One region of the Porticoccus hydrocarbonoclasticus MCTG13d genome, then DNA from elsewhere that is predicted to be linked to it. Evidence: predicted binding sites of a transcription regulator. Region 1 holds the regulator's gene; each other region holds the start of a gene.
What was found. Region 1 encodes sigma-54, which starts transcription at its own class of promoters, with help from an activator protein. Its sites were predicted from a motif close to TGGCACANNNNTTGCNNT; they were not measured.
Positions count from the first base shown of each region.

Region 2: a site for sigma-54 is predicted at 2,247-2,264, ahead of U740_RS10895 (PEP-CTERM sorting domain-containing protein). Genes of this name have one in related genera too.
Region 3: a site for sigma-54 is predicted at 5,565-5,582, ahead of U740_RS01310 (CmpA/NrtA family ABC transporter substrate-binding protein). Genes of this name have one in related genera too.

Region 1 covers NZ_JQMM01000001.1:880,829-888,220, forward strand. The annotation lists gene typA (translational GTPase TypA) at 1-457, shown strand, start outside; gene U740_RS04225 (DNA-3-methyladenine glycosylase I) at 481-1,119, opposite strand; gene yjgA (ribosome biogenesis factor YjgA) at 1,116-1,631, opposite strand; gene mgtE (magnesium transporter) at 1,637-2,995, opposite strand; gene U740_RS04240 (HPr family phosphocarrier protein) at 3,090-3,371, opposite strand; gene rapZ (RNase adapter RapZ) at 3,397-4,257, opposite strand; gene ptsN (PTS IIA-like nitrogen regulatory protein PtsN) at 4,270-4,728, opposite strand; gene hpf (ribosome hibernation-promoting factor, HPF/YfiA family) at 4,734-5,021, opposite strand; gene U740_RS04260 (RNA polymerase factor sigma-54) at 5,042-6,493, opposite strand; gene lptB (LPS export ABC transporter ATP-binding protein) at 6,618-7,343, opposite strand; gene lptA (lipopolysaccharide transport periplasmic protein LptA) at 7,344-7,392, opposite strand, start outside.
Region 2 covers NZ_JQMM01000001.1:2,285,739-2,293,130, forward strand. The annotation lists gene U740_RS10885 (FGGY family carbohydrate kinase) at 1-119, opposite strand, end outside; gene U740_RS10890 (M90 family metallopeptidase) at 271-1,059, opposite strand; gene U740_RS10895 (PEP-CTERM sorting domain-containing protein) at 1,506-2,171, opposite strand; gene U740_RS10900 (hypothetical protein) at 2,443-2,721, opposite strand; gene U740_RS10905 (hypothetical protein) at 2,934-3,218, opposite strand; gene U740_RS11925 (PEP-CTERM sorting domain-containing protein) at 3,709-4,215, shown strand; gene U740_RS10915 (hypothetical protein) at 4,885-6,348, opposite strand; gene U740_RS10920 (hypothetical protein) at 7,050-7,392, opposite strand, start outside.
Region 3 covers NZ_JQMM01000001.1:258,560-265,951, forward strand. The annotation lists gene U740_RS01280 (cupin domain-containing protein) at 48-380, shown strand; gene U740_RS01285 (class I SAM-dependent methyltransferase) at 563-1,216, shown strand; gene U740_RS01290 (nuclear transport factor 2 family protein) at 1,241-1,714, opposite strand; gene cynS (cyanase) at 1,773-2,213, opposite strand; gene U740_RS01300 (ABC transporter ATP-binding protein) at 2,234-3,121, opposite strand; gene ntrB (nitrate ABC transporter permease) at 3,125-3,952, opposite strand; gene U740_RS01310 (CmpA/NrtA family ABC transporter substrate-binding protein) at 3,954-5,420, opposite strand; gene U740_RS01315 (sigma-54 interaction domain-containing protein) at 5,766-7,392, shown strand, end outside.

The DNA.
Region 1 (7,392 bases):
CTCACACTTTCTGACGCTGACCAGTGGTTCCGGCATCATGACCAGCATTTTTGATCACTACGGTCCAGTGAAACAGGGTGACATGGCCGGTCGCCAGAACGGGGTGCTGGTCTCCATGACCAAGGGCAAGACACTGGCTTATGCCCTGTTCACCCTGCAGGATCGTGGTCGTTTGTTCCTCGGTCACGGTGCCGAGGTCTATGAAGGGCAGATTATTGGTCTGCATTCCCGCAACAATGATTTGCCAGTGAACCCCACCAAGGCCAAGCAGCTGACCAATATCAGGGCGGCCGGTACCGATGAGAACTTGGTGCTCAGCCCGCCGGTTCGACATACCCTTGAGCAGGCGCTGGAGTTTATTGCCGAAGATGAGCTGGTAGAGGTAACCCCCCACCACATTCGTTTGCGCAAAAAGCTCCTGAGCGAGAACGAACGCAAGCGTGCCGGCAAAAACTGAGAACTATCAGGGAGGAGCCACGATTAAAGATCTTGGCATTGCCGGTGGCGAAAGCAGCCGATCAGGTGGTCGTTGACCAACCCGGTAGCCTGCAGGTAGGCATAACAGATGGTGCTGCCAAAAAATCGGAAGCCGCGTTTTTTCATGTCCCTGCTGATAGTGTCCGATAGCGGGGTAGTCGCGGGGACAGCGTCGGTATCCTGCCAATGGTTCTGAATCGAACGGTTGTCGACGAAGCCCCACAGGTAATCTGCAAAACTGCCGAATTGTGCCTGAATGTCCAGAAATAGACGGGCATTACTGACAGCGCTTTCAATCTTCAGTCGATTTCTCACAATACCCCTATTCTGCAGCAGCTGCGCAACATCTTGCTTATTGAAGCTGGCTACCTGCTCCGGTCGAAATTCGGCAAAGGCTCGTCGATAGTGTTCGCGCTTTCTGAGAATGGTGATCCATGCGAGACCGGCCTGAGCACTTTCAAGTACCAGAAATTCAAACAGCTTTTGGTCATCGCGACAGGGTACACCCCATTCCTGATCATGATAGTCCTGATAGAGTGGATCATTGCCAGCCCAGGGACATCGGAAAACAGGGTTGTCGCCGGATATTCGCTTCCGGGAAAAGCCGATAGAGCACTTCTCCGGGTCGCTGGACGAACTCACTGACAGTTATCCCGAAGGTACTGAAACAATTTGCGACTGGCTGCCGGTGGTTTTTGTTGGGATGCGTCGCGCTGGGCCTGTCTGATTAACTGGCGCAAGTGCTGTCGGTCCAGTCCCGGTATATCGCTAATCAGCTCTTCTAGTGCGGAGTCGCCCTCACTGATCAGTCTGTCGCGCCAGTTCTCCATCCGTTGAAACTGCTGGCGAAAAACCTGACTGTCGTGATGAAAGCTCTCAAGCTCCCGTCGTATGCCCTCGCTGTCAATAACACGCATGATTTTGCCAATATATTGTAGTTGGCGTCGTCGACCCTCGCGATTTTTTAGCCGTCTCGCCAACATCACGGCTTCGGCAAGTTCTTCTGGCATGGTGACCTTGGCCAGTTTGGCCGGGGCTAGATCCACGAGCTCTTCACCGAGCTTTTGCAGTGCGATCATCTCGCGCTTGACGGCCGATTTGCTTTTGGGTGGTTCCTCGTCTGGCAGACGGTCTGGAAAAGAATCTTCAATCATGATGGTTAGCTATAAAACAGGGTGGCGAGACCCAGAAACGAGAGAAAACCCACCACATCTGTAACCGTGGTGAGAGCGACGCTCCCCGCCAGAGCGGGGTCGATACGGCATTTTTTTAGAAACACCGGCAGCAACGTGCCTGCAACAGCGGCGGAGATGAGGTTGATGGCCATGGCGGCAGCAATGATGAAGGCTATGATCGGGTCGTTAAACCAGAGAGCAGCAACGCCGCCCATGACCAGTGCCCATAGCATGCCATTCAATGCCCCGACGGCAAATTCCTTGCTCAGTAACCAGCGCATATTGTTTTTGCTGATCTGTCCCAGTGCCATGCCCCGAATAACCACGGTGAGAGTCTGACTACCAGCAACACCACCCATGCTGGCGACGATGGGCATCAGGATAGCCAGCGCGACGACCTTTTCAATCGTGGCTTCGAAAATGTTGATCACCGAGGAGGCGAGGATAGCGGTTATCAGGTTCATCCCGAGCCAAACGGCCCGACGGGGTGCCGTGCGTTTAACCGAAGCAAACGTCTCTTCTTCATCGCTGAGACCGGCCAACCCTAACAATGAGTGGGCGGCATCCTCGATAATCACGTCTACCACGTCATCGATGGTGATTCGGCCAAGCAGTTTGTGGTCTGCGCCTACCACTGGAGCTGAAACCCAGTCATTCTTTTCAAACAGCAGTGCAACCTGCGAATCGGGCATATCGGCTGTGATGGCCTGTGCATCAGTTACCATCATCTCGCGCACGGTGATATTTGGGCTCGCGGTCAGCAGTTTGGTGAGCGGTAATGTGCCGAGAAAAGTATCTTCCCTGTTCACCACAAAAATATTATCGGTGATATCCGGAATTTCTTCATGGCGGCGCAGATAGCGCAAAACCACATCAATCGTCAGATCGGGCCGGACAGTGATGGTGTCCGTATTCATCAACCCGCCGGCGGTATCTTCATTGTAAGTGAGTACTCGCTCGACCCGCAGCCTGTCCTGGCTGCTCATCGCCTGGAGTACTTCTGGTATTACCTGGTCGGGGAGTTGCTGCAGAATGTCCGCAATATCGTCGGGATCAAGACCTTCAGTGAGTGAGGCGACCTCGTGACTTTCCATTTCACTAAGGATTTCACCGCGAAGTTCCTCGCTGAGCTCACCGATCACTTCGCCTTCCAGCTCCCGGTCAACCAGGTCCCATAATACCCGCCGGGCTTTAGGTGGTGCAGACTCTATCTGGTCAGCGATATCGCCGGGAGAAAGGTTATTGAGCATGTGCCGGAGCAGGCGCACATCGCTCGAATTCATCATTTCGTTGATGCTGGCGAGCCTGGACAAATGGCTGAATTTTTCGTTAGGCCCCTGCATCTGAGAAGTTTTCCCTGACTGTCAGTTTGAAGGCGGATAGTGTATAGGTGGGCGTGACAAAATTATACAGTGGTCTGGTTGGTAGGCGGCGCGGTTAGTGCTCTTCCTCGAATCGGTTACCGATTAACTGTTCGATATCGCGATGGGCGCGCTCCGCATCACTGCCTTCGAAAATGAAATGGAGAGAGGTGCCCTGGGTCGCGGCAAGCAACATCAGTGACATCACGCTTTTGGCGTCCACCAGTTTGTCGGGACTGCGCCCGGTTTTGATGGCGCAGCCATATTTTCCGGCAGTCGAAGCCAGCTTTGCGGCTGCTCGAGCATGCAGCCCTAGACGGTTCACAATGGTGATTTCTGTACAGATTATTTTTGACATAACAGCCTTCTCGTGATGGCGCCCGTCAGGCCAGTTCTCTGTGCCGGACCTGTACATTCGGCATTGTGCTGCTGAAATGTCTGGCTAGAACGCTGGATATGTAGACTGAGCGGTGCTGTCCCCCGGTGCAGCCCACTGCAATGGTTAGATAGCTGCGATTATTGGCAAGAAATGACGGTGTCCAGCGGGACAGAAACTGCTTGATATCATTAGTCATGTCGATGACTTCCGGTTGCGATTCGAGAAATTCGATCACTGGCTGGTCATTGCCGGTAAAGGGCCTTAATTCCTGTTTCCAGTGGGGGTTTGGCAGGCAGCGAACGTCAAAGACAAAATCCGCGTTGACTGGTACTCCGCGTTTAAAGGCAAAGGATTCAAACATGACAGCCATGTCATCTCTGCTGTGGGGGGCAATTTGTTGTTTGATGACATCGCGCAGCTGGTGCAGAGTCATGGTGCTGGTATCAATTCTGCGATCTGCAATTGAGGCAATCGGGTCCAGCAGGGTGGTTTCGAGTTCTATGGCTTCGTGGATATCCACCCGGTCATTGGTGAGGGGGTGCTTGCGACGTGTTTCACTGAAACGCTGGATAATGACGGAATTTCTGGCATCGAGAAAAAGCACTTCATAATTGATGCCCGAATATTTCAGCTCCGCAAGAATTTTTGGTAGTTGGTCAAGGTCTTCGCCCAGGTTGCGGACATCGATTCCCACCGCAATTTTTTCCAGCCAGTGTTGGCTCTTGGCGTTGATGGCTTTCTGAAAAAGACCGGGAAGCAAACTGGCGGGAAGATTGTCAATACAGGTAAAACCGACATCTTCGAGAACGTTCAGTGCGGTACTCTTGCCAGATCCGGAACGCCCACTTACCACCACCAGTCGCATTAGTCTTTCACCTCAGTCACCATCATTGCCGGTTGCTATCCGGAAGAGATCTTGATCACTGCTGGCCTGCCGCAATGCATTGCGAACCGTTTCGTCCTGAAGTAATTCGGCAATGGAAGAGAGGACCTGCAGGTGTTCGTCGTTTTGCTCCTCGGGTACGATTAGTGCAAAGATCAGATCTACCGGCTCTCCATCAATGGCATCGAAATCGACGGCATCAGCCAGTTTGACAAGTGCCCCGGTAATTTTTTCACAGCCTGCCAAACGACAGTGGGGGATGGCAACACCTTCTCCTATCCCGGTGCTGCCCAATCGCTCTCTTGCCAGCAGGCTCTGGTAAAGGTCGTCTGCGTTAACCCCTTCCATGCGTTCTGTCAGGAAGACGGAAAGGTTTTCCAGTACCCTTTTTTTGCTACCGCCCTCGGCGCTGGCAACGGTGTTTTCAGGGGTGAGTACATCAATCAGTTTCATGAGTGTTATCTACCGCGGTTCTTTTCCTTGTGCTTGATCAACTGTCGGTCCAGCTTGTCGGTCAGCATGTCGATAGCGGCATAAAGATCTTCATGCTCGGAATCGGCAAAGAATTCACCGCCGCTGACATGGACTGTTGCTTCAGCTTTCTGGATCAATTTGTCAACTGAGAGAATCACATTCGTGCTGGTGATGCCGTCGTGGTGACGCTCCAGTTTGGATAATTTGGTAGTGACATAGTCTTTGATCGGATCAGTGATATCGAGATGATGTCCGCTGATGTTCAATTGCATGCGGTTCTCCTTAATGGGTGTTAGGTGTTGGGGTTGTAGCGTTTTCTTTCGCTGGAAGAGGGGATACCCATCCCCTCGCGGTATTTGGCAACAGTGCGTCGGGCAACCTGAATACCCATCTCCTGAAGCAGTGCTGTCAGTTTGTTGTCACTGAGGGGCTTGCCCGGATTTTCAGCGCTTACCATTTTTTTCAGCATAGCGCGAATGGCAGTTGATGAACACTCCCCGCCAGCGTCGGTCGAGACGTGGCTGGAGAAGAAATACTTGAGTTCAAAAACACCCTGCGGTGTGTCGATGTACTTTTGGGTGGTCACCCTCGAAATAGTGGATTCGTGCAGTTCCAGTCGTTCGGCAATATCTGCCAGCACCATGGGCTTCATCGCCACGGGTCCCTGTTCCAGAAAGCCCTGTTGTAATTCAATGATGCAGCTGGTGACGCGCATCAGGGTGTCATTGCGGCTTTCCATGCTGCGCAGAAACCATTTGGCCTCCTGGAGGTGATTCTTGAGGAAGGTGTTGTCCTGACTGGAATCGGCTCTGCGAATCAACTGGGCGTACTGTTGATTGATACTCAGGCGAGGGGTGATGTCCTCATTGAGGGAAACTTTCCAGTGATTATCGACTTTGGTGACCCGAACATCGGGTACCACGTACTCGATATCATCGTTTCGAATGGCGTCACCGGGGTTGGGAGACAACGTCTGGATTAGCAGGATGGCACCCTCGAGTATCTCGTGGGACAGACCGGTGATTTTTTCCATTTGTCGAAAATTGCGCTGTCCAACCAGTTCCAGGTGGTCGGTGACGAGCTGGATGGCCTCGTTAATCAGCGGTGTATCCGGAGAGAACTGGTTCAGCTGGATCAGAAGACATTCGGCGAGGCTGGTGGCTGCAACACCAGGTGGGTCAAACTGCTGAATGCGGTGCACTACAGCGAGCACTTCATCCAGCTCAATTTCGTCGTCCAGCGCGGCCCAGATTTCTTCAACCGGTGCCGTCAGCATGCCCCGGCTATCAATTGAATCGATGATTATTTCACCGATCAGGTAATCCTTGGGAGACATCGGCGTCAGATTAAGTTGCCAGATCAGGTGGTCCTGAAGCGACTCTGTGACGTTGTGAACGCTGTCAAAGTCCCGTGTGTCCGCACCGGTGTTTCTAATGGTGGTACTGGGTTGGTAAATATCGTCCCAATTAGCGTCGACTGGCAGGTCAGTGGGTATTTTACTGTCCCATTCACTGCTGTTGAGATCACGGGTTGCACTGTCGATATCTTCATTTTTCCCGGTGGCCGTTTCTGCGGCCAGGTTCTCGGATTCTTCGGCAAGCTCAAGCAGTGGGTTATCGTAGAGGTTCTGCTGGATTTCCTGGTGCAAGTCGAGAGAGGATAATTGCAACAGGCGGATGGCCTGCTGTAGCTGAGGGGTCATCGTCAGCTGCTGGCCGATTTTCAGTTGCAAGCTGGCTTTCATGTTATGACTGCGTATAGAGAGTTGTTACGAAAATGTTCACACGGAAAGTGTAGTCTGCCTCCGGGGGGAGAGACAAGCAAAATGTGTGCCGCTTTGCACAATCGCTGCGCGGTGGTACGTCCCATCAAAGCATAAAGTCTTCGCCGAGATAGATATCCCGTACCTGCTGGTTGGCGACAATATCGGTGGCCTGTCCCTCGGCAATAACCTGTCCTTCACCAACGATATAAGCATGTTCGCAGATATCGAGTGTCTCGCGTACGTTGTGGTCTGTGATCAGGACACCAATACCTATATCGCGTAAATGACGGATGATCTGTTTGATATCGTTGACTGAAATCGGGTCGACCCCGGCAAAGGGTTCGTCCAGAAGAATAAAGGCTGGCTCAATGGCCAGTGCGCGAGCAATTTCCACTCTGCGACGCTCTCCTCCCGAGAGACTCATGCCAAGGGTGTTGCGGATATGGCTGATATGGAACTCCTGGAGCAGCTGTTCCAGCTTTTTCGCTCGCTGTTGTTTGTCGAGATCTTTTCTGGTTTCCAGGATCGCCAGAATATTATTCTCCACGGTCATCTTGCGAAAAATGGAGGCCTCTTGCGGGAGATAGCCAAGCCCTTTTCGAGCCCTGCCGTGCATGGACAGAGAAGTGATGTCTTCATTATCGATATGAACAGAACCGCCATCTTGATGAACCAGCCCGACAATCATGTAAAAGCAGGTGGTTTTGCCAGCACCGTTAGGCCCGAGCAATCCCACGATCGCACCGCTTTCGACGGTGAGGGAGACATCGCGAATCACCGGCCTTCTTTTATAGCTTTTGATCAGGTTTGACGCTTTAAGGATAGCCATTTAGTTTGCATCCTTTTGCTTGTTGGGTGGAATGACCATTTGGATTCGC
Region 2 (7,392 bases), 1.4 Mb from region 1:
ATAAACCGTGTCGCCACAGCGCGCCGAAGCAACAATGTAGTGGTGCCCTGGGCATCAAATACCAGTGCCCGGCTGCTTTGGCCACCTTGGTCAATTACTAAATAAAGCGAATCATTCATAGGTGTATTACAGGTTAGTGAGGCAAGTTTCTCAACCGCTTACTCAAGAATCTCTGGCTACCCCCTTTTTGTTAAATCCTAGACTAAGGTGCCAATCGAACCTTACTCACTGGAGCCAACGCACAGATTGATCCGGAAGGGGGTGCAGGGATTACATACCAGAGATCGCCAGCGGCACCGGTTGCTGGCGATAAAACTGGCACAACAACCGGTAGACTTCGGGCATCGCTGCCTTCATGGTTTCCGGCGTCTCGAAAAATGCTTCACTGCACACCGCAAAGAATTCAGCTGGACTGGTCAGTGCATAGTCATCAAGGGGTAGTGATCGGTGATGTTGCCGGTCATTTTGCAATCGATCCCACGCGGTCGTAAAAATCTCGTGCCACTCGCCGGGACGCATGTCGGGATGCATGGGCGGCGCACCATTCGCACCATCACGCAACATATCGAGTTTGTGCGCCAACTCGTGGACCACTACGTTAGCGGCCTTACCATGACGCGTATCCGCGCCGCTGTCGCAGATAGACTGCCACGATAAAATCACGGGACCACGATACCAGGCTTCGCCGCTCAAGCCGGGACCTCTGTCGTGAACCACACCATCATCAGTGCGATGGGGGCGGTTCGGCACAAAATCATCTTCGTAGAGAATCACCGTCTGCCAGCGGTCATACCAGTCCAGGCCGAGATGCAGAATGGGTACACAAGCCATTGTCGCGAGTTTCAGACACATGGCATCGGTGAACTGGAACTCACCGCCGGAAACGAACGTTTTACGCGCGAGAAACCGAAAGGTCATATCGCGCAGGGCATCGCGCTCAGAACCCTGATAACGACGTATCACCGGCCAGTCGGCAATAGCGGCCTCCCATTGCGCGGCGGTAAAACCCATTTTCTTAACGCGCCGACCTTCCAGCCAGTTGCGCAATCGTTTAAACATAGTTATCTCACCATACCTAACTACAGCTAACGTCTTGAATGGTTCAGGAGCGACAGGGTTGGAACATCTGAGAAACAGGGTTTTTCATGCAGATGCTCACTGCGAACAGCTTACGGAAAATTCTGCTTTCTGGCACCGCCAGTTTTCGAAAGAACTAGACAGGAGTCTATGGAGCGGCCAATGACCAATCCACAAAAAAATATCGTCAGGCAATCAATGAAGTCGATAAAGAAAGGGACTCAAACCACATGAAACGAACTGATTTACCACAATGAAACAGGTGGTAAGCCATGCAAGCCGAGCCTATAAAAAATATCATACATAAAAATGTGGGCCAGGCTTCCATAAATTAGAGAAGCCTGGCCCACAACTATTTTTAATCAGACGAGTCTGTCACTCACGTTACTGATTCATTAGATCCGAACAGCAAATGGGACTGCTGGCAATCAGGCCAGAGCACGTCTACGACGCTGCAGACCGAGGCCAGCCAGGCCCAGACCAACCAGCAACAGAGTACCAGGGACTGGAATCTGACCGGTAGCCCGGGATGTTGTATAGGCCAGATCGTCCGATGCAATCTCTGACCCGGAAATAGTGATTGACCCAATAGCAACCGTAGACAGCACACTCACAAATTCCATAGTGCCGTCACCCGGGCCAAAGCCGTTAGCTCTGGAAACGATATCCAGCGATTCCGCGGCAAGACCAAAAAACTCGATAAACTCCGAACCGGCACCAGCAGCACTGAACCAGCCGCTGAATCCGAAAATCCCACCCAGTCCAGAAAAATCCAGGGAATAGCTACCGAAGCCATACCCAACACCAAAGCGTGAGCCTGAATTCGGGACAATCGCACTTGATGACCTGAAGTCAATCCAGTCACCCGCGTCAACCGACCGATGATTTACTGAACCATCGACAACACTCACGTCTCCGCCAAACAACGTGGTTAAAACTGTTCGACTGCCAGGCGTGCCTTCGTAGTCTTCAACCGCATCGGGAGTGAACAGCCCGCTGGTAATGGGACTCGCATGAACACTGAAAGTACCAACCGACATGGCCATACCCAAGCCCAATCCGAACAGAATTTTTTTGTATTGACCACGCATCATTAGTACCTCTTTTTCGATATATTAATTATGTAACGATGAATCAACCGCCACTTTACTACATTCAAGTTTAATACATCAGCAAAATCCAGGCCAAAATGTAAATATAAATAAAAATCAAACAGTTAACTAAAATTCTTTGATACTTGAATCCCGGCAATGTAAAGGAACCTGACGACCTCAAAGGCATGACCCTTTTACCATTTCTACAACGAAGCCGAAGGCTGGAACTCAAATATGAATAAAAACTCCCCGTTTAAAACAGCGTTGAAAGTCATCGGCAATATTTATCTTTACCCTGCCACAAACTCATGCCAATCCTGAACACATTAACAACATCGGCACCCTGCCCGGCATTAGCCCATCTTTTGACCTGGGGATTTACTGCCCTGAGTTCCATGCCGCCTTGGGGTGTTTGGCACCATTGTGCATGGTAGATTTCAGACTTTTTTGGATGCGTTTCGGTACGGGTCAGGGCACCAAAAATGTTAATCATAAGCGGTAAAAAATCAGATTTTATAAAGCTGAAATCTCGTGTATCGCCACTTTTCAATGAAGCGCTGAGATATTACAAATAAAAAGGGAATCTATCCCGGCCCACTATTGATGGGGAAGCCACATTTTGAATCCTTGACCGGGAATTTCTACTTCGAACCCCCAATCGTCGATGGTTTTTGTGTGGGGGGGCTGCTCCGTGAAGGTTTATATAAGGTATCCCCACCACCTCGTCAAACCGTACCCCATTAACTTCAGGGCTGCGTTTTATTAAAAGTTGACGTCACTGATATTAATCCAGACCTGACCGATAATCACAAGGGCGACAATAATAAACCAGCTACCGTAAACAAGGTTATTACGGCCAATTCTGCCTTGCCGGTGCAGCCTGAATCCGTACAGAATCATCGCCGAAAATATCACCTGAATTCCAAGAATTCCGAGCGCCGAAGCTACCGAGCCAATGTCCGGTTTAAACCCCAGGGCAACAGCCAGAAATCCAACGACACCAAATGTGAACAGCAACCAACTAAAAATTCGCAGAAACTTGAGCATATGCCCCCTAAATATCACAGTTGCGTTACAGGCAGGAAATAACCTGTAGATGACCAACCTTATGAGCGTTTGCCACTTTACAGTCAGACTGCTTGATCAGCACAAGCAGCCAAAGCAAGCAGCCAAAAGAGTCATAAACCTGAATTATGTTAAGTGATGAAAGCAGATAGCGAAAAGTAGTTAATCAATAATTATTGTGACCCTTTCCATTTGAATGCTCAGCGCTCCCTTTAATTAATTCTCAGTTGTTAGCAATTCTTTCATCTTCTAAAAATTGGCACCACGGACTTTACCGGTTGTACTGTCAACATAATTTACAGCCAGCCACTACCCAACACCCCAAGCATTTACTAACTCATTGTAATTAAATGAAATAATAAATATGGCACACTTTATGCTTAACATAAACCACAAGACTTGAGCAACGTCTGGCAGTGTTGAGACACTGCAGCGAAAGCCACCTAACTGGCAGTAAAATTTGGAGAACAACATGATTACAAAGAAATTCCTGGGAAAGTGCGTAGCCATATGTGCACTGGTATTCAGCGGCTCCCTGTACGCAGCACCCATTTATGTCGGCAGCTGGGATACCTACAATGCCGACGGCCCGAGCTGGAGTGAATTCACAACGCCAACCTACACTGGCCAGGAAGTTGCCGCCCTGCTGTTTGGTGGCAGCTATAGCAATTACGCGATTTCAACCGTGAGTGCCGACCCCCTGGCCATCAACAACATGGTCTGGCTTGACCAGATCTATATCGGGGTCGACCTCTTCGGCGAAAGCTACCGGGTTGATTCCAACAACAACGGTATTTACGACATTCGGGGCGACACCAGCGCCTGGGTCAGAGACAACGGCCAGGGTGACGGATACATCAACTATGCTTTCCTGATTGAGCAAACTCCCGGTGGCACTGTGCCCGCACCCGGCACCTTGCTGCTGTTGGGCATTGGCCTCGCGGCCCTGAGCCTGAGAGCCAAACTCGCCGCACGCTGAAAACCACTCGGATTACTGCCCAGAGGTATCTTCTTGGCAGTACAGCTTGCTTCATATTGAAGTCCGCCCCGCATCGCGGGGCTTTTTTATGCTAATTTCTAATGCGACGCGTCCACCTCAGGAACAATGCGTCCACTTTCAGGGAAGTCGGCCAGCAGCCTACTCAAAACTCGTGATTTTGTACCTTTATTAGAAATACATTCCCCATTGGCAACCCGCTCTTCGGCTTTATAAAGCCCCTCCAACAGCTCGAGCCGCTATTGCATCCTCTCATATTCCCGGACGTCCACCAGCACAGGAACTCCACGCCCTCTCGTGTTAACACCATAAAACGGCGGGTTTAATGGATCTGCTTTACAAATATGGAGACACCCACCAGAAACACAGAAAGCGGGCGGATATCTTTACCTGAGTGAATTCTTGACGTGGGAATTACCTGCGTACATTTAAATGCACTTCTATATTGTGGAGCTGGCAAGGTGGGTCGCAGTGAGTGATTTATCGGTGCAGCGCGCCGATAAAACAATACGATGGCATGGGTTCTACGCCAATCAAAATGGATGCCGGGCCCTTTGTTAAACCGTACTCAACAGGTTGCGAAAACCATATTTTTAAGTTCAACCAGGACCCGGGTTTCTTGCTCGAGAGTAGAAGCCCCTGCCTCAACGGCTACTTCAAAAGACGAGCTCGACTGGCCCAGATCCCGGCGAGCCCAAGGAGGAAAAGGGGCAGTATCGCGGGTGTTGGCACTGGGGTCGCAAACCGGCTTGCAAGATCTTCAGTGGAAAAAGGGCCATCAGAGGAAAAGGTCCATGTAGCAAAATTTATGAACTGCCCTGAGAGCACCTGGTTATTCAGGATAGCGAGGGAGAGATTGATCAGATCGTCAGTAATCTCGAATGAGAGAAGGTCGGACAGCAGGTAGTCGTTCAAAAAAACGCTGTTGTTGCCTGCGCCGCCGTCGAAGATGCCGTTAATCAGCAGGCCCGAGGTCAACCCCTCCACGGTTAGCAGGTCGTCGCCCGCACCAAAGATCACATCGCCGAAGATGTTGCTGTCGCCCGAGACCAGCAGACTGCTATCGCCCTGTTCGGGGGCAAGCTGGATGGCGGTGCCGGACCGACCCCGCAGGGTGCCGCTGTTCTCGATGGTGATCTCGGAGGTGCTGGCCTCATCCGTGCCGATGGCGCGGACACCTTCGATATAGCCTTCGTTGATGATGGTCAGTGGGCCTGCGGGGCGGACATCGCCCTGCGTGGGTTCGAACAATGTATCCACGTCGATGCCGCTGCCGCCATCCATTGAATCACTCGCCGATCCCGTGGACACAATCACACCAGTGGCATGGTTGTGCACCCGCCCCTCGTCAATGTCGATCCCGTCATCGGTGCCGAGAATCACACCGTGGTTATCCAACGTCCCGCTGGCGAACTGCACACCGTCTTCGTCGTCAGTCGCAATCGAGCCATCTATGGACCAACTGCGAGTCGTCGCGTTCCACTCCAGCCCGCGGAGGGCAATGGTGCCACGGTTCTCAATGGTGAAGTCCTCACGCGCTTCGACCACTTCCTCACCGCCCCGCAGTGTGCCGTGGTTAATCACGGTGCCGCCCGGTCCGCGACTCTGGATGGCGCGGCCCTCGGTGCTTTCGATCAGGCCATAATTGGTGATATTAGCGTTTTCCAGTTCGTCACCATTGTCCAATCGGACAGCCTGATTGCGCGCGAGGATTTCACCGCTTTCCCGGTTGATCAGGGTGAAATTGTCAGCATCGTCCTGAAGGCGGATACCCCGGTCACCGCCACGGATAGTGCCGGAATTGTCAACCGTCAGGTTAGCACCTGTGCCCCGGATCGCGTCATCGTCGCCGCTTTCGATCAGGCCCTGATTGTCGACCGACTGATCCGACCCGCCCAATTGCACCGGGCGTCCTTCTGTGCGGACGATCTGCGCATCACTTTCGACGGTCACTGACAGATTGTTTCGGTCGTCGTCAATATTGCCACTGTCAGCCGCAGTGCAGGTCAGCGTCGGGGAATCGACAGTGCCGCCTTCAATACATTGCTCCGCCATTGCTGGCACGCTGGACCAGGCCAGTGCTGCAGCGAGCACCACTTTATGGGTATTTTTCACGTATGCCTCCAAGACTGATCATTAACATCAGCACTGATGCTAGAGGTCTATCGTGACAACCCGATGAATCTTGTATGACAGAGATGTCGGCCGCGACACACCAGAAATCAGGCAGCGTGTGACTGAAAGGGAAAGTCAACCAGAGGCCAATACTCAATGACCAGAACTTCGTAAGACTAGAAATTAAAGGGGTCGTAGCAGCTCATACAGCCTGTGGTGTGAGTTAAGTGGGACAAACATAGGGACAGTAGATATGGTTAAAAAATAATCGTTACGACACCTTTAATTTACCTTTGTTTAAAAAGTCTTATCTGACCCCACTTATTTTGACCCCACTTATTTTCGCCATTTGATGGCCAAAAGTGCTTTATTGGGCAAACCCTCCCATGACTCAAACGGTGTTTTTTTGGAGAAACCGATACGCCACAGTCGCGCAAGAGCTTTCGGACATACTCAGTGTCGGACCAAAGGGATGTGTCTGAGGCATGAATACCCAGAGCACTAGCTCTCCGTTTGGCCTCGGCATAGCTGAGACCGGCGAGTGCAGCAGACGCGGCAATGCCGCAACCGGTTATTTCCTCTTGGATGACGACATCCATATCTTTACCAATTAACGACGCCAACACGGGCCGCAGTGGAGGCGCGAAACGCCCGAACAGAGGTCTGAGCCCTGCAAAGTAGGGCTAAAGTACTTGGCTTTGTTAGGTGTCATTGCCCTTACGTGGTGGAAAAGGAGTTTTAGATCCATCCCCAAATGTCAAAAACCCATTCCAGCTCAAGCCGATATACAAACGTGCCCCCTTTTTCCTATCCATAAAAAGGGCACCTGGGTGATATAAATGCTGCAACCCCTTCTCACTGTAATAATTAAGCAGCTCGGGAGCTTCTCCTTGTTCCAATCTTTCCGTTAAATCTGTATTGAAAGAGGCAAATAGAGGCATTCCATTAACGCTTATATACGCCCCTCCCATGATTAATCCAAATGGAGTCTTAAGATTTATTGCCTTAAAGGATGCGCCTCCTCTTGGTTGGTAAGTTGGACAA
Region 3 (7,392 bases), 620 kb from region 1:
TTTATCCTGAATATTGCGAGGGTAAAGCTACGACAAGGAGATAAAAAATGACAACCAAACTGAATTTTGAGGGCGTAACTCGCGTCAACTGGAAAGATGTTGATGCTGTCGAAGTCTGTCCCGGTATCTTTGAGCGGAAGCTCTGGGCCGGAGAAAACGGTAGCTGGGCAGCAGTTTATGAATTTCAGCCAGGTGCCAAATTTCCCGACATCGACAAGCATGAGAAAGGGCCTGAGCAAATCTATGTTATATCCGGTGTATTTGGTGGCGGCAAAGAAGACTACCGGGAGGGTGATTTTGTTCATCAGCCGAAGAATTCTTCTCACATTCCGCAATCGGAAACCGGCTGTACGCTACTGGTAATCTACCCTGAAGGTTGACCAGCCTCTTCACCGGGTTTATGGCAGTTGAGTAGAGCTGGAAGTAAAACTGCCGAACACCCTTCAGCCTATTACAGGGGCGGGATAAACGATGCATTTTACGCATTATCACCGCACCTGTTTTCGCGGTGGACGATCCATAATGTAACCGACATTATCAACCAACGCATACTGGAGCCCCTATGTCGCTGCTGCGCGTCCGCTACCAGACCATAGAGTTTGGTGAACTGGATATTCACATCCGAACCCTGCGCAGCAATCTGGAATACAGCGATCCGGACGGAGACGCTGAAGCGCTGGGCATCTCTTCAGCCAGCTGGCCACTTTTCGGTGTCGTCTGGGATTCGGCCAAAGCATTGGCGCACCACATGCTCCGTATGGATACGGACAGCAAACACATCCTTGAAGTAGGCTGTGGCATTGGCCTGGCAAGCCTGGTGCTCAACCATGGTGGCGCAGACATCACTGCCACGGACTACCATCCCCGGGCAGGGGAATTTCTCAATATCAATGTCCAGCTCAACCAGGGGCAACCCATTCCTTTTGTCCGAACGGGCTGGGCCGATGAGGATCTGCTACTGGGTAAATTCGACATGATTATCGGCAGTGATGTGTTGTACGAGCGTGAACACGTCGACCTGCTGGCAGCCTTTATCGATAAACACGCACGGCCCACCTGCGAAGTGATCATCGTAGATCCGGGCAGAGGCCACCACGCGCCATTCAGTAAAAAAATGATTGAGCTTGGCTACACTTCCAGCCAGCAGAAAATAGCCAACACCGACTACTTGCCAGAGACCTTCTCCTGTCAGGTGCTTCACTATTACCGGCAATGACTCCACTCCCGACTGAACCCTCAATCAGAGCCCCAGAGCCGAGAGACCGGGGTAATCCATTGGCCGAGCTCCCGGCGACCAGTTAAATTTTCTTTCAGCTTCAGTGATGGGTATATCGTTGATACTGGCATAACGGATTTTCATCAGGCCATTTTTGGCAAACTGCCAGTTTTCATTACCGTATGAGCGAAACCAGTTACCCTCCCTATCGCGCCATTCATAGGCAAATCGTACCGCGATTCTGTCATCACTAAAGGTCCATATTTCCTTGATCAACCGGTAGTCCAGCTCGCGTAACCACTTGTTTTCCAGAAATGTAACAATCTCACCGCGACCAGAGAGAAACACGGACCGATTGCGCCAGCGGGAATCCTCCGTATAAGCCAGCGACACCAATGCTGGGTCTTTGGTATTCCACGCATCCTCGGCCCTGCGCACCTTGAGCACGGCGTCCTCAAATGTAAACGGGGGCAACGGTGGCCTCAGTGGTTCATTCATGGCTTTCTCCTCGCAGCAACCAAAGTTGGCATCAGTCCCCGCACAATCCGGCAAGACATTACCAACTCTTGTAGGGTAGAAACTTGCCGTTCAGGGTCAGCAATACCCGGTCGCCCTTGGGGTCCTCAATCTTGTCGACTTCCATGGAAAAATCGATGGCGCTCATGATCCCGTCACCAAATTTTTCCTGAATAACCTCTTTCAGAGTATCCCCGTAGACCCCAACCACCTCATAAAGCCGGTAGATCAACGGGTCTGTCGGCACCGACTTGTCCCAGTTTTTTGTTGGATAGCTCGCCAGTGCAGTGGCAACTTCCGGACCCAGACCCAGGTAGTCGGCAATCGCTTTCGCCTTTTCCGGTGGGGCACTGTTCATGCCGAGACAGGCGGAGGTCAGCCACACCGTCGACATACCCAGATCATCGGCCATGGTCTCCCAGCTCAAACCCTTGGCCAGCTTGATACTGATAATGGTTTCAGTCATGGATACTTTGTTCATGGAAACTCCTTAACTTTTCATTAGATAGCAGCCTTCAGGCCTGCCGACTGTTCACTTTGTGGATGAATTTCAACAGAGGGGTCTATTTCCTGCGTGGCCCCGCCAACCTGCCCTGCAGAGCCCGACAATTGCCCGGAACGTTTCACCAGGAAATTCACCAGGTAATTGCGAATCTTGTAGTAGGCAGGATCCTCAATAATATTCGCGCGGTTGCGCGGGCGGGGTATATTGATCTTGACGGATTCGGCCACTCTGGCGTGGGGACCATTGGTCATCAACAGCACCCTGTCTGCCAGGAGTATGGCCTCGTCGACGTCGTGGGTAATCATGAAAACGGTCTGCTGGGTTTCACTCCATATTTTCAGCAGTTCATCCTGAATGACCCCCCGGGTCAACGCATCAAGCGCACCAAATGGCTCATCGAGCAGTAACAGCTTGGGACTAGTGGCAAAGGCGCGGGCAATACTGACACGCTGACACATGCCGCCGGACAATTCGGATGGCTTGCGATGAAGCGCCCCGGATAACCCGACCATTTCCAGGAAGTGACTGCTGTGGGCGTCCACTTTGGCTTTATTCCACTTCGGCCACCTCGCCTTGACCCCAAAACTGACATTCTGAAGAGCCGTTAGCCAGGGCAATAAGCTGTAATTCTGAAAGACCACACCGCGATCAAGGCTCGGTCCGGAAGCCTCCTTGTTGTCCATGATCATGGTGCCCGTGGTGGGGGTCTCCAGTCCCGCCATCACATTTAAAATGGTGGACTTTCCACAGCCTGAGTGACCGATAATGCAAACAAACTCCCCTTTGTCGATGCCGATGTTGGCACCTTCAAACACCACCAGATCCTGCTCTTTTGAAGGATAGACTTTGGAAAGCCCTTCGATACTGACGAAATGTCGACTCATGGGCTAATCCTCGTATTGCACCAGTTTCGTCACAGCTGCCAGGGTCATATCCAGCAACATACCGACGATACCAATCATCAAAATGGAAAAAATAACGCTGTTCAGATCCAGATTATTCCACTCGTTCCAGACGTAATAGCCGATACCGGTTCCACCCACCAACATTTCGGCAGCGACAATCACCAGCCAGGCGATACCAATGGAAATGCGCATTCCGGTGAGAATGGTGGGCGCTGCCGCCGGTAGAATCACCAGAAAGGCCGTTTTCAATGGGCTCAGCTCATGGGTACGGGCCACCTTGATCCAGTCGGTGCGGACATTGGCCACGCCAAAGGCGGTATTGATCAACATGGGCCAGATGGAACAGATAAAGATCACAAAAATGGCTGATCCCTCCGAGTCCCTGATGATGAATAGAGCCAGAGGCATCCAGGCCAGTGGCGAGATGGGACGCAGTACCTGGATAAAAGGATTGAGTGCCTTGTGCATCAGAGGCGACATGCCAATAACAAAACCGAGAGGTATTGCGATCAACGCCGCCGCCAGATAGCCAGTCAGCACCCGATAGAGGGAATAGGCCAACTGGATACCGATACCTTTGTCATTGGGACCGGCATCGTAGAAGGGGTCGCGCAGCTCATTCCAGGCATGGCTGAACACCTGGGACGGGGGTGGAACGCGGGCCTCCTGATCTGCTCCGCCCATCATCCGTTCATATTCCGACAACCCCGTACTGGCCGCAGGGGCCTGATTCATCGCCTCCCAGATGCCGAGCCCAACCAGTAACAGCAACAGCGAGAGCAGGGTTGCCTTAATATTCAGTGACGCCATGTCATACCCTCTTGATGGCAAAGCTGTTGATGTATTCCTCGGGCTCGTTGTAATCAAACGTCTTGCCCATAATGATGTGTTTCTTGTAGGTGGTCGCCGGTGGTGTATAACCCAGCTCCTCCATGACCTTACCGGTTTCCGATGCCACGTAGACCTGCTCGGCGATCTTCTTGTAATCCACATCACCACTGATATAACCCCAGCGTTTCATCTGGGTGAGAATCCATACCGCCATGGAGTGCCAGGGGAAGGGATCAAAATCAATGCGGTCGGGAACGTCGTAAATCTTCTCCTCCAACCCATCCACATAGCGACCCGTCAGAACCTGCCTGACCACCACCTCCGGCTGATTGAGATAGTTTTTCGGCGAGATGGCCCGGGCGATTTCTTCACGGTTTTCTGCTTTGGCAGAAAAATGGGTGGCATCCACAATGGCCCTGAACAGAGCTGCGTAGGTATTGGGCATCTCCGTGGCGAACTTCTGGCTACAGGCAAAGGCACAGCAGGGGTGGCCCTCCCAGATATCCTTGGTGAGAATATGCAGAAAACCGATCTTTTCGAAAACAGCACGCTGGTTGAATGGATCCGGCGACAGGTAACCATCCAGGTTGCCGGCCCGGAGGTTGGCCACCATTTCCGGCGGCGGCACGACCCGGATCTGAATATCCTGATCCGGATCCAGCCCATGCTCCGCCACGTAATAGCGCAGCAGGAAGTTGTGCATGGAGTAATCAAAGGGCACCCCAAATTTGAAGCCCTTCCACTGTTTCGGGTCGCGCTTATCCTTGTGCTTGTTGTGGAGCACGATGGCCTGACCGTTGATGTTTTCCACGGCCGGCATGATGTAAGGGGTCGCGGTTGATCCCGCCCCCATGGACATGGCCAGCGGCATAGGAGTCAGCATGTGAGAGGCATCGTATTCCCCATTCAGGGACATATCCCTGGCCACCGCCCAACCGGCTGTCTTGATCACGTCCACGTCGAGGCCATACTTTGCATAGAAACCCATTGGCTGCGCCATGATGATCGGCGTGGCACAGGTAATCGGCACAAAACCCACCTTCAGCTTGGTTTTCTCCAGTGGACCCATCGACTCCTTCACCGCCGCTTTCACTTTTTCCAGCGGGATCATGCTGCCGAGTACCGTGGCCAGGGTACCGCCGCCCATCAACCGGATAAAATTTCGACGACTGGTATCGTTGTGTCCAAAAACACCGCGCACAATCGCACTTTCCACTGCCCGGTCGAGCAAATCTTCAGAACTGTTGAAGGACACCCCCCCTGCTTCTGACGATTGTCTGTGGCCTTCGCCCTGTTCAGCCTGTTGCTCCAACAAGACCAGGCGCTGGTCGTCGGTAAGACCACCGGGATTGACAGACTCAGCCTGACATAACCTGCAGGAACAATCATTGGTGTGCGTGAGGCTGGTATCGGCATCAAACGGGTTACCTAAACTTTTCGTCGCCATGATGTATTTCCTCTTCGTTTTGTAGCTAACGCTGTGGCTGCGCACTGTGCTGGTGCGCTGAACCCTGAGAACCGCTCGTGGACGGGCAGCGGTGTACCATCAAATCTTGCTTGTTTGTATTGATAGCAACTGCTGCCCTACTACGTCGCAACTTTGGTGCCAACCGTGCTGAAGACTGTCAATTGTCTGATTTAAAAAGAAAAACAACTGACAACAAGCTGTTATACCAACCACGAAAAGTCGTAGTTCACGAAAAGTCGTAGACAAAAAAACGATTTTTCGTCGTTATTGGCCCGAAATTTGTTAGCTGTATTGATACCCCCCCAGGACCTAACGGTAGGGCCTATGCAGGACGAACGTTTTTTCTATTACTCCGCCACCGCACAACTGGTGATCGACCCGATTGAGGACCGGGTTCTGTTCGTCAACCAGGAGGCCTGCCGACTCTTGCACAGGGATGTTATTGAGATTCAGTCCGGCCGGGCCAGTCAGCTCTTCGCGCCCAACCTGCCAGCGCTGATCCTGTTCACCCAGGAACTGATCGAAAAAGGGCGGGGCTGGTGTGACCACCTCCTGGTGCAATCGGCCATCGGGGAAACCCGTCTGGAGGTCAATGGCCGCTGTTCTGATTCCGGCGGCCAACCTCAGCTCTTCCTCGGTTTGCAAAGGGCCGATGACCTGGAACTGTTGCGTGAGCGCTCCAGTGCCGAGCGACACTACCTGTCGGGTATCGGCCACTGGAACAGGGTATCCCAGGTGTTCCAGGAGTTTGAGCGAGAAAACCAGCTGCTACTGGATGCAGCCGGTGACGGGATCTACGGGGTTGAAGCCAATGGTATTACCACGTTCGTCAATCCTGCGGCGGAGCGGATTCTCGGCTACCGGGCAGAGGAATTGGCCGGCAGGAATATGCACAACATGGTGCACCACTCCCACGCGGATCACTCGCATTTCAATATGCAGGAATGTCCCATCTTTGAAGCGTTCCGGGACGGCACGGTTCACCGGGTAGAGGACGACACGTTCTGGACGAAGTCCGGCAAACCCATCGACGTGGAATACACCAGCACACCGGTCAGGGACAACGGCTTTATTGTCGGCGCGGTGGTGATTTTTCGCGATATATCCCAGAAAAAAACCGACCGCAAACGGCTCCTGGAAGCACTGGCAGAAGTCGAAAAACTGAAAAACCAACTGGAACTGGAAAACGCCTATTTACAGGAAGAAATCAACTCTGAATTCAATCACCACCAGATCATTGGTAAAAGTGGTGCCGTGCAGCATATCCTGCAGAAAATTGAACTGGTGGCGCCGACAGATTCTACTGTGCTTATCAGTGGTGAGTCCGGCACCGGAAAGGAACTGATTGCCAGGGCAATCCACGAAATGAGCCACCGTTCCAATCGCTCACTGATCCGGGTCAACTGCGCAGCCATTCCAGCGGACCTGTTCGAAAGCGAATTTTTCGGTCACACCAGGGGCGCTTTCACCGGCGCCACCAACGATCGACCCGGCCGGTTTGAGCTGGCTAACGGCGGCACACTATTCCTCGACGAGGTCGGCGAAATACCCCTGCACCTCCAGGGCAAGCTGCTGCGGGTTTTACAGGAGCAGCAGTTTGAGCGCGTTGGCGAATCGAAAACCCGTCGTGTAGATGTTCGTATCATCACCGCCACCAACCGCAATCTCAAGGAACAGGTGCAGCGGGGCCAGTTTCGTGAAGACCTTTATTTCCGACTCAATGTTTTCCCGATTGAATCGGTACCACTGCGCGAGAGGAGAGAGGATATCCCTCTGCTGACCCAACATTTTTTGAAAAAAAGCTGCACCAGAACCAACAAGCAGGGCCTGAAAATTTCACTCAGTGAGCTGGAAAAACTAAAGGACTACCACTGGCCGGGAAATATCCGCGAACTGGAAAACGTAATTGAACGCCAGGTCATACTCGCCCAGGGACCGACATTGAGATTCA